Linked DNA regions of Bradyrhizobium sp. WD16. The protein of the gene in region 1 interacts with the protein of each later gene in a pairwise test. Links are inferred from orthologs where the notes say so. Each region holds a gene or a part of one and is shown on either strand. Other genes may lie near its edges.

Evidence for each region. Proteins that work in one complex are often made in the same cells at the same time.
Region 2: the proteins of ileS (region 1) and DB459_RS04280 interact in binary tests that used the Escherichia coli proteins (3 or more experiments, as listed by UniProt). The link is inferred for Bradyrhizobium sp. WD16 from one-to-one orthologs.

Annotation. Positions count from the first base shown.
Region 1 is NZ_CP028908.1:2,802,130-2,808,920, forward strand. What follows is about bases 1,727-5,317. They hold ileS (isoleucine--tRNA ligase), read right to left. Parts: upstream 5,011-5,317; coding sequence 1,927-5,010; downstream 1,727-1,926. Other genes in these bases: lspA (signal peptidase II), read right to left, coding at 1,727-1,732. Also shown: DB459_RS12975 (M16 family metallopeptidase), read right to left, coding at 1-207; DB459_RS12980 (hypothetical protein), read right to left, coding at 381-1,136; more of lspA, read right to left, coding at 1,235-1,726; DB459_RS12995 (bifunctional riboflavin kinase/FAD synthetase), read right to left, coding at 5,324-6,307; DB459_RS13000 (response regulator), read left to right, coding at 6,593-6,791. UniProt on the Escherichia coli protein: Catalyzes the attachment of isoleucine to tRNA(Ile). As IleRS can inadvertently accommodate and process structurally similar amino acids such as valine, to avoid such errors it has two additional distinct tRNA(Ile)-dependent editing activities.
Region 2 is NZ_CP028908.1:907,059-911,500, forward strand. The notes cover bases 1,601-4,442. They hold DB459_RS04280 (HyaD/HybD family hydrogenase maturation endopeptidase), read right to left. Parts: upstream 3,431-4,442; coding sequence 2,771-3,430; downstream 1,601-2,770. Other genes in these bases: DB459_RS04265 (hydrogenase expression/formation protein), read right to left, coding at 1,601-1,958; DB459_RS04270 (hydrogenase-1 expression HyaE), read right to left, coding at 1,955-2,431; DB459_RS04275 (HypC/HybG/HupF family hydrogenase formation chaperone), read right to left, coding at 2,445-2,771; cybH (Ni/Fe-hydrogenase, b-type cytochrome subunit), read right to left, coding at 3,779-4,442. Also shown: DB459_RS04250 (nickel-dependent hydrogenase large subunit), read right to left, coding at 1-291; [NiFe]-hydrogenase assembly chaperone HybE, read right to left, coding at 288-887; DB459_RS04260 (rubredoxin), read right to left, coding at 856-1,125; more of DB459_RS04265, read right to left, coding at 1,122-1,600.

The DNA of each region.
Region 1 (6,791 bases):
GTTGGCGAGGCTGAAGGTTGATGGCTTCGGCGGGGGAGCCTCCTCGCGCGGCGGTGCGCCGACGGCAGCCGGAGGCACCTCGACGGCGTGCGCCGGCGTGGCCAGCAGTGCGACCGCAAGGGCCGGGGCCGTCAGCGGGGAGCAGAAATCGGCAGCGAGATGGCGGAGCAAGTGTCGCGGTGACAGGTGTCGCGGTGAGCGGATCATGCGCGGGCATACCCTCGGCAGACAAATGGAGCAGCGGCGTGGATTTGACACTCGCGACGCGCCTGGACGGACCACCAGGTCGCTGGTCCGGTGCCGAACGGATCGCGCCGCGCATCGTCAGGCGGCAAAGCGGACACAAGAAGCGGCGCCGGCACGGGCCGGCGCGCGTCACTTCAGTTCGGCTTCTGCTGCATGTTGGGATCGAACACGTTCGTGCCCTGCTGGTCGATCGGCTTGGCCGGGCCGGTGCCATAGGCATAGGTCGGCGACGGCGTCTGGTAACCGGTCGGCGGCTGGGTCAGGTCTTCGCGGGTCGGCTCGCCCTTGAACTGGCCGACCTCAGCAGAGTTGCCGCCCTTGAAAATGCCGGACCACATCCCGCCGCTGAACCCCAGCTGTGAGGGCGCCAGCATCGGCCCGCTGCCGGTGCCGCCCCACGCGTCAGGCTGGCTGCCAGGCTGCTGGGTGGTCGCTTCGCGGACTGATTTCGTGCGCTTGGGTGCAAGCTCGGCAGGGGTCAGCGGGCGGTTCAACTCGAACATGTCCGCCTTTTGCTGGCTCGCGGCTTCCTTCTCCGCCTTGCGTGCGGCGATCGAAGGGTCCTTGGGCCAGTTCGCCGGGGTCTTTTCGGCGCGGGCGTTTTCCGGCGGCGGCAGGTCGAGATTGCGCGGCACCACCAGCGGCGAACGCTCGCGGTAGTCGATGCCCTTGCTGTCCATGTTGGTGCCGCCGATGCCGCTCATGATGTTGCGGACCAGCCTCTCCTCGAAGGTCGAATCGTCTTCTCCGTCGTCGCCGGCGCGGGCGGCACCCGCGGCGAGGCAGAGACCGACGCCGAGCAGGCAGGCGGTGAGGCGCAGCCGCGGGCCCAAACTCGCGCCAAAGAGGGCCTGGCGGCCGCGATGCGGCAGGATGTTGCTGGTTCGCATGATTCCCATCCGATCAGATTTCCTTATCCGATCAATCGCTTAGGCGGAAGGCGCCAGCCCGTCGGACGGGCCTTCGCAGACGGCCGTATCGGCCGGGATCAGGGCGCTTTTACGGCGGTCCTGCCAAAGAAGGAGTCATACAGGAGGCCCACCACACCGGCAACAATGGCCACATCTGCGAGGTTGAAGACGTACCAGTTATAGGTGGTCCCGCCGATCTGGGCGTGCAGCAATGCAAAATCGACCACGGCGCCGTAGAGCAGCCGGTCGATCGCATTGCCGATCGCGCCGCCGATGATCAGACCGAGGCTGAGGCTGGCGAGCACGGTCTGGGACCGCGCCATCCAGATCGCCATCACCACCACCGCCACGGCCTTCAGCGCCACCAGCAGGGTCTGGCCGATGGGCCCCTGGTTCTGGAACCAGCCATAGCTGATGCCGGTATTCCAGGCCATCACGAGGTCGAAGAACGGCGTCACCTCATAGGCGCCGCGACGCGGCAGATCGAAGATCTGCAGCAGCCACTGCTTGGCGGCCTGGTCGAGCACCAGCGTGATGGCGGCGGCAATGATGCCGGCGCGGAGCGGCGGTTTCATGCCGGCCTCATGGCGTCGCCGCGGAAGACCCTAGTACCCTGTTTCCGAAGTTCGTGAGTCACCTGCTGCATCCTCTGGACACGAACTTCGGAAACAAAAGGGTACTAGAATTATAAAGTTTGCTAGTGCCCTTTGCTTTCCGAAGTTCGTGGTTGGACGTGCGGCGCTGTATCACGAACTTCGGAAAGCGGGCACTAGACCGCATGGCCCAGCGCCTTCCATTCGCGCAGCGCCTCGGCGTCGCGCGGCGTCACGTCCGGGTACTGCGGATCGCTGCCGACGGTCGGCAGGATCTTCCACGACCGGGCGCATTTGGTGCCCACGGCGCGCTCGATCACCACCGCGACGCCCGGCACGTCGGCGAGCCGGAAGGCGTCCGCCGGCGCATCCGCATCGGTCAGCATCGCATTCGAGGTGATCGCGATCTCGGCCAGGTCGACATCGGCCAGCAGCGCCAACACGGCCGGATCGGAGACGTAGACGAGCGGCGAGGCCTCGAGCGAGGAGCCGATCTTCTTGGCGGCGCGCTCGACTTCCAGCGCGCCGGTGATGACCCGCCGCACCGCCCGGATGGTCTCCCACCGCGCCGCCAACGCGTCGTCGCGCAGCGACGCAAGATCGTCGCGGAACGTGGTCAGATGCACGGAAGGCTCCGCATCGGGCCGGTACAGCAGCCAGGCTTCGTCGCAGGTGAAGGACAGGATCGGCGCCAGCCATTTCAGGATGGCGTCGCACAGCATGTCGATGGTGGTGAGCGCCGATTTGCGCGCCGGCGAGGACGGCGGATCGCAATACAGCGTGTCCTTGCGGATGTCGAAATAGAACGCCGACAGTTCGGTGTTCATGAAGGCGGCGAGCGCCGCCACCACAGTCTTGTAGTCGAAATCCGCATAGGCCCGGCGCACCACGCCATCGAGTTCGGCGAGGCGGTGCAGCATCAATCGTTCGAGCTCCGGCATCTTCGTCACCTCGACCGCGTCGTCGCGGTGGAAGTGATGCAGCGTGCCGAGCATCCAGCGGATGGTGTTGCGCAGCTTGCGATAGGTCTCGATGGTGTTCTTGAGGATCTCCGGGCCGATGCGCTGGTCGTCGGCGGTATCCGAGCTCGCCACCCATAGCCGCAGGATGTCGGCGCCGGACTGTGCGATGACCTTCTGCGGCTCGACGGTGTTGCCGAGCGACTTCGACATCTTGCGGCCCTGTTCGTCCAGGGTGAAGCCGTGGGTCAGCACCACGTCGTAGGGGGCACGGCCGCGGGTGCCGCAGCTCTCGAGCAGCGACGAGTGGAACCAGCCGCGATGCTGGTCCGAGCCTTCCAGATACATCACGGTGTCGCCGCCGCCATCGACCTTGCGGCGGATGCCGGCGAGACTCGGGAAGTTCTGCTGATCCTCCAGCACGAAGGCGTGGGTCGAGCCGGAATCGAACCAGACGTCGAGGATGTCGTCGACCTTCTGCCAGCCTTCGCTCGCGCGCGCGCCCAGGAAGCGGGCGGCTGCGCCCTCGGCGTACCAGGCGTCGGCGCCTTCCTCCATGAAGGCCTCGGCGATGCGCTGGTTGATGGCTTCGTCCTTGAGGATCTCGACCGAGCCGTCGGCCTTCTCGCGGACGAAGACGGTGATCGGCACGCCCCAGGCGCGCTGGCGCGAGACCACCCAGTCCGGCCGCCCGGCGATCATGCCGGTGATGCGGTTCTGGCCCTGGGGCGGCACCCAGCGGGTCGCGGCGATGGCCTTGAGCGCCCGCGCCCGCAGCGTGTCGCCGTCCTTCGAAGCGCCGGTATCGTCGGCGATCGGCTGGTCCATGGCGATGAACCATTGCGGCGTATTGCGGAAGATCACCGGCTTCTTCGAGCGCCAGGAATGCGGATACTGGTGCTTGAGCCGTGAGCGCGCCAGCAGCATGCCGCGTTCGATCAGGGCCTTGATCACCGCCTCGTTGGCGTCGCCCTTCTCGCCCTTGTCGGTGAGGACGCGGCGGCCGGTGAAGCCCGGCGCCTGGGTGGTCAGGGCGCCGTCGGCGTCGACGGTGTAGGGGATGGCCGGATTGATGCCGCGGGCGGCGAGCGCCCGCGCGTTGGCGGTCCAGATCTCGAAGTCCTCGCGGCCGTGCCCCGGCGCGGTGTGGACGAAGCCGGTGCCGGTGTCGGCGGTGACGTGCTCGCCGTCGAGCAGCGGCACGCGGAATTCGTAGCCGCCCTCGAGGCCGGCGAGCGGATGGGCGCACTCCATGGCGGCGAGCGCCGTGGCGGGCACCGCGCCCACTCTCTCGAAGCCGTCGACCCGCGCCTGCTTGAACACCGCCTCGGCGAGGCTGTCTGCGAGCACGAGCAGATCGCCCGCCTTGGCCCAGTTGTCGGCCGGCGCCGCGGTGACGCGATAGAGGCCATAGCCGATCTTCGACGAGAAGCTGATGGCGCGGTTGCCCGGCAGCGTCCAGGGAGTGGTGGTCCAGATCACGACCGCGGCGCCGGCGACGGCCTCGATCAGCGCCGGCGTGGCCTCGGTGCTGCCGGCGAGTTCGACCTGCGCCACCGGGAATTTCACCCAGACGGTGTCGGAGGTGTGATCCTCGTACTCGACTTCGGCCTCGGCCAGCGCGGTCTTTTCGACCACCGACCACATCACCGGCTTGGAGCCGCGATAGAGCGTGCCGTTGGCGGCGAATTTCATGATCTCGCGGGCGATCTGCGCCTCGGCGGGATGGCTCATGGTGGTGTAGGGATGGGCCCAGTCGCCGACGACGCCGAGGCGCTTGAATTCCTCGCGCTGGACATCGAGCCAGTGGCCGGCATAGGCCCGGCATTCGCGGCGGAAGGCGATCATCGCCGCCGAGTTCTTCAGGTCCGGCTTGGTCTTGCCCTTGGAGCGGTAGTTCTCCTCCTCGATCTTCCATTCGATCGGCAGGCCGTGGCAGTCCCAGCCGGGCACGTAATTGGAATCGAAGCCGAGCATCTGCTGGCTCCGCGTCACCAGGTCCTTCAGGATCTTGTTGAGCGCATGCCCGATATGGATGTGGCCGTTGGCATAGGGCGGCCCGTCATGCAGCACGAACTTGGCGCGGCCGCGGGCGCTCTCGCGCAGCTTGCGGTAGAGGTCGATGTCGTTCCAGCGCGCCAGGATCTCCGGCTCGCGCTGGGGCAGGCCGGCCCGCATCGGGAAATCGGTCTGCGGCAGGTACAGCGTCTTGGAATAATCGTGGCCGGCGGCCTCTGCGGTCTTGGCGCTTGAAGTCTTGGCAGTTGAAGTCTTGGCGTCGGAAGCTTTGGAATTGGTCATGGATCTGGAACCAGGCGGTGCGCTGCTGAAGGCCGGATGGCCAGCCGAGTGATCGGCACCCCGGTATGGGCGCCCCGGTCATCGGCACAGGTTGATCGGCACAAGTTGATCGGCAACAAGTGATGGGCAAGTGTCGGTTCGTCCCGGTCTTGCGCCCCGAGCGGAAGCTCAGGCGGAAGCCGGGCCGGTAATCCCGATTGAGCCGAACTCGCGGTGGTCGTTGCGCTGCGACGCCATGTCCCGTCCTTGAAGATGGCCCGTCATTAGCAAAGCTGGCGGGCCACGGAAAGGCCCCGGCACCGCTGCCGGAGGTTTAGAGCTCGACCTCGCCGAGCCGGGGAAAGGCTTCGGGGGCGGCCGCGAGCGCCGCCCGGGCGCGGATGCTGTCCTGGTCCATCTGGGCGATCAGCGCCGGAATGCCGTCGAATTTCTGTTCCTCGCGCAGGAAGGCGATGAAGGCGACGTCGAGGCGGCTGCCATAGAGATCGCCCTTGAAGTCGAACAGGAAGACCTCGAGCAGCGGCGCGCCGTTGTCGAAGGTCGGCCGGCGGCCGAAGCTCGCCACTGCCTCATAGCGCTCGGCGCCCCGGCCGACCCGCACCGCATAGATGCCGTGGCGCAGGCCGCAGGCCGGATCGAGGCGGATATTGGCGGTGGGATAGCCGAGATCGCGGCCGCGCTTCTCGCCATGGATCACCTCGCCGGAGATGAACCAGGGATAACCCAGCAATTCGGCGGCCTCGTCGACCTGTCCGAGGCCGAGCGCGTTGCGGATCGCGGTCGACGACACCGCCCGGCCCTCGACGTCGATATGGGGCTGGATGTGGACCGAAATGCCGCGGCGCGGCCCCTCGTCGGCCAGCAGCTGCGGCGAGCCCGCCCGGCCCTTGCCGAAATGGAAGTCGAAGCCCACCGAGATGCCGCTGACCGCGAGGCGGCCGATCAGGTCGTGGTTAATGAAGTCCATCGCCGAGGTGCGGGCGCGCGCCGCGTCGAAGGTCATCACCACGGCGCCGGACAGGCCGGTGGCGGCCAGGAGCCGCAGCTTGTCGCGCAGGTCGGTGAGGCGGAACTGCGGCGTATTGGGGCTGAAGAAACTGCGCGGATGGGGCTCGAAGGTGACCGCCAGGGCCGGTCGGCCCTGGGCCTGGGCCATCTCCAGGGCGGCGCCGATGACGGCGCGATGGCCGAGGTGAACGCCATCGAAGTTACCGAGCGCCACCACCGCGCCAGGTGGAATGGCCTCGGGCGGCGTTGTGTCGCGGACGACATGAAAGCGGGCAGGGGTGGTCGACATCGCCGCGGACCGTGATGCCTGAGGCGGCCTCAAGTCAAGCGCCAGCCGGGGTTTCATCATCGCGACTTCCCTTCGCGATCGGGAAGAACATCCAGCCCCCGCCGTGATTGGCAGGATCGAAGCGGGCGATTAACGCGCTGTTTAATGCCCCGGTGCTAGGGGTAAGGGACAGGCGCGGCGGCCGACGACGGGAGTTCGAGGCTGCTTCGTCGCCGGGCCAGGCCGGCGGGTCATGCTCGCCGCGGCGGCGACGCGCGCCGTGACGATACAGGGAGCGAGAGAGCGATGGCGATGGATTTGTCGATGCCGGTCCTGGTGGTGGACGATTACAGCACCATGATCCGCATTATCCGCAACCTTCTGAAGCAGCTCGGGTTCGAGAATATCGACGATGCCAATGACGGTTCGGCGGCGCTCAACAAGATGCGCAGCAAGAAGTACGGCCTCGTGATCTCCGACTGGAACATGGAGCCGATGACCGGCT
Region 2 (4,442 bases), 1.9 Mb from region 1 along the record:
CATGGCGATGCGCAGCAGATGCTCGCGCGCGGTTTCCGACAGCACGAGAACGTCGCGGAGCCGGCGCCGCGCCGCCGTGGCGGCAATGCCGAGCGCCTTCTCGCAGGCAGTGACGAAGGCTACGCCTTGCGCCATGCCGCACACGCCGAACAGCAGCGGCAACGATTGCAGCACTTCGGCGGGCGTTCGTCCGAGAAAATTGCGCGCGACCATGAGCGGGCGGCTGGAGCCGATGCGGGCCAGGGCGCGCGATCCGTCGAGCTCGATCTCCAGCCGGCCGGCGAGGGTCATGACTGGCCGCCCCGGACCGACGCCGGACCGAACAGCAGTCCGCGGCGGCTCGGCGTCCCGGCCGTCGCTGCCGGCGCGACGACCGCGGCCTGCTCGGCCGCGACAGCCCCGCTCGCGCGCGCCTCGGCGTTGTCGCCGTGCTCCGCATCGAACAGCGCATCGAGCGCCGCCGCCGCGGTCAGTTCGGCGGCGGCCTGATCCTCGAATTCGAGCACCGGCGAGAACAGCGAGCACATGCGATAGCGGCCGATGTCCGCCAGCTCACCCATGATGAATTCGAAACGGCCGGCGGGAAACTGATGCAGGCTCTTGCCGCCGATGTCGATGCCGCGCCAGGCCTCGGCCGCTTCGGCACTCGCCGGCAGCAGCATCAGATTGATGAACCAGGGGGTGACCAGCGCCGCCAGCCAGCCGTCGTCACAGCCGCGCATGCCGATGCAGGCGACGCGGAGCCTGCCATTGAGGATCGGCACGTCCTGCATGCGGTCGCGGTACAGCGCCTCGAATGCCGCCTGCAGCTTCGCCGCGGCCGCCGCTTGCGCCGTCGCCGCTGCCGGTGAGACGTCAGTCATGGGGGTGATGACGGGTTTGATCATCGGCGTGATCATGGCCATCGCCGTCGAGCAGGAGAAAGCCCGCCTTGGCGCCGTCGCAATTGGGGCAGGTCCAGTGATCCGGCAGGCTGGCGAAAGGCGTGCCCGGTGCGATCTGCCAGTAGTCGTCGCCTTCGGCGGGGTCGTAGACATACCAGCAGATCCGGCATTCGAGCCGGCTCTGCTCGGTCAGCTTGGCGTTGTCGCCACCAAACGATCCCGCGAAGAAATGATCGGTCACTGATAGACCCTCAGGATTTCGCCGAGCCGCTGGGCGCTGTCCTCGAGGTCCTCCGGCGCGGCGCAGGCGACGCTCGGCACCTCGGTGATCTCGATGGTGTTGAGGATGATGGCGTCGCGCGAGTTGAAGTAGCGCACCCACCAGCCGTGGCGCGTCGCGGTGGACGAGATCCGGCAATTGCCATAACCGCGCGACAGGATGGTCACGACGCCCGGCCCGAGACGGGCATCGAGGAAATCGACGTCTTCGTCGGACAGCGGCAGCAGGCTCAGATTGATGACGTGGGCGGCATCGCCCGAGGCCCGCGTCGCCAGGCGGTCGGCCATTTCGGTGACCAGCGCCGGCGCATTGTAGACCATCGAAGGCAGTTCGCCTTCGTGCGGCGTCAGCGCCGCCGACGTGCCGGTCATGGCCATCGCCAGCACGCTGGCGGGAAAGTCGCCGGTCTCGATGATGTCGCTGCCGAGGCGGCCGGCGGTATCGACCTCGTGCACGCGCCACACCCCGGCCAGCACCGATTCCTGCGCCTGGATGGTGGCGCCGGCGACAATGCTGACCTCGCCTTCGCCGAGAATCTGGTCGACAAAGGCGCGGTTGGCGGCATCGAGCCCCGTCAGGTCGAAGCGCGCGGCGCGGCCCTCGTCGAGGGCGTCACGCACTTTCGCGAGCACGGCGAGGGCCGCAGTGACGTCCTCCACCTCCTCCGGCTCCGGCACCGCCGGCATGGAGTAGGTCCGCATGGACTTCGGCATTTCCATGTAGGCGAGCTCGGCGCCATCCTCATCCAGGGGCTGGCTGCCGGCGCCGACGACAGGACCAAGGCTCGACGTCATTGCCATTCTCCCGTGTCGATGCCGAGGTCGCGATTGAGCCGGCCAGTCGGCGCCGGGGCCGGAATGGCGCAGCCGTCCGGCAGGCGGAACGGCGGTGGATCGCTGACCTCGCGCTGCAGAAGGGCGGAAATCTCGGTCAGGTAGTCGCCCCAGTCGAGCAGGCGGGTGATGGCGCCGAGATAGCCGGCCCGGCGCATCAGCACGAAGGCCGGAAAGGCGTTGAAGAGGAAGCGACGCTGCAGCGACCGTTCGGCGGCCTTCGCCACCAGGGCGGGCGTGAAGCGGCCGCGGAAAGTCTTGGCGAGCTCAACCAGGATCACCGCGGCATCGGCGCTTTCCACCAGGCGGTCGGCGTCGCCGGCGAAGAACAGCAGCGAATGCTCGTTCGCTTCCAGGAAGGCATCGAGTGTGGCGTCGTCGACCACGGCAAAGCCGTGGCGTTCGACGAGAGCATCGATCAGGGACGTCGACATCGGACGATGATCCTCATGAGGCGGTCGGGAGGCTGGTTTTCAGATGAGCCGGCAGTTCCGGCTCGCGGTCGGCGAGATCGGGAAAGAGGTGGTCGAAATCCGCAGGAGAGGCGCCCGCGCCGTCGACGGCGAGTTGCAGCGCCGAGAGCGCGCGAGCGACGAGCTCGGCCTGCTCGGGCGAGATCACCTCGCGTGCGGCATCGATGAAGACCAGCACGAAGGTGCCTGGCGGCTGGTCGCCGACGATCCGCATATCGATCTCGCGGCGCGCGCCCATGCCCTCACACACGGCGTAGCCGGAACTTGCGGCGACGACCCGCATGGGTACACCAATGCACATCAGGCGTCCTCCGGCCGCGCGTCGGCATCCGCCGCATCAGGCGCGGTCCAGGCCAGCACGCGGGCATCGCCGCTGCGGCAGGCTTCTTCATCCGACGGGCGCTCGTCCTCGTAGCGCGACATCACCATGTGGCGGCAGGCCAGCGTCTCGGCGTCGTCGCGCGGGACCTCGCGCAGACGCGCCGTGACGCCGAAGCGGGCGAGATAGTCGAGGGCATGGCTGATGGCGGGAGCGATGCGGTCCTTGGTCGCCTCGCGCAACGAGCCGCCGAAATCCTCGAGCTCGACCGGCTGGACCCCGACCAGCAGCAGATGGCCGGGGCCGCCGCCGAGCAGCTCGGCGGTGGCGAGCACTTCCTGGAAGCCGGTCTGGTGCAGGCTGATCTTCTTGGCGCCGAGAAACTTCGGCACTTCGTCATCCTCGACGAGCTTGATGGTGCCGGGCGGCAGGCCATAGTCGACCGCGTCGAACACCACGAGGATGTCGGCGTTGCGCACGTGGTCGACGAGATAGAGGCCCTGGGTGCCTCCATCCATCAGGCGGACATTGTCGGGCAGGTCATAGTCGCGGTGCAGCGCCTCGACGGCGCGGACACCGAAGCCCTCGTCGGCCCACAGCAGATTGCCGATCCCGAGGACCAGTACCCTTGGCGATCCCATCGCACACCCTTCTCTTTCACGGGACGCGTGAGTGTTGCGTGACAAAAGCATTAGCAAGGGGCGGGCCAGATCCCGGTATGCATTCAAGTGCAAGGGGTTAGGAGGATCGACCGGGGGGCTCGACGCGACCTGATGGACGCTATGCTTCCAATCCGAGCGACGCCGTGGAAAGCCTACTTCCATGGCGATGCACTTGATCCGGTGGGGGTGGCGTCCGTCCTCCCGACGGCAAGCCACTGTGGTCAGGCACTGGCCATGCGAATGCGCCGCCCCAAAAACAAAGACGGGATGCGCGGCAGCGCACCCCGTCAGGTCGACGATCGGACGGCAGCAGGCGAAAGCTCGCCTTCAATCGTCGGCGGGCCGGTCGTCCCTGAATTGCCGCCAGCCCGAGATCATGGTGCTGACGATGCTCTGGCGGGACATCACGTCCTCGCGGACGGCGGCATAGACGTGAACCAGCACGAAGCACACGATCGCCCACATGCCGATGTGATGCCAGGTGTGGACGTTCTGGCTGTTGCCGAACAGCGGAATGACCCAGCTCGAGAACAGCCGATACTGCCACGACCCCATGCCTTCGCCTTCGCCATAGAGCGCGAAGCCGGACACCATCATGAAGATGATGCCCCAGAGGAAGGCGACATGCATGGTCAGGGTCGCGAGCGGGTTATGGCCTTCGTACTTCTTCGGCTCGCGGGCAATGAAGAAATACCATCTGATCTCGTGCAGCACATCGCGCCACCAGGCGCGGCTGGTCACCGGCGGAATGAACATCTGCCGGGCATGGGAATTGCCGGCGAAGGCCCAATAGATCCGCAGGGCGAAGCCGACGATGAGGATGTAACCGGCGGCGAAATGGGTGAAGCGGATATAGCCCATCAGGAAGTGGCTGCTCGCCTCCCCCGACAGGGTGGGCGGCGGCGAGCCGATGAAATAGCCGCTCACCGCCAGCACCACGATGGCGAGGGCATTGACCCAATGCCACAGCCGCAGCGGCGCCTCGTAGACG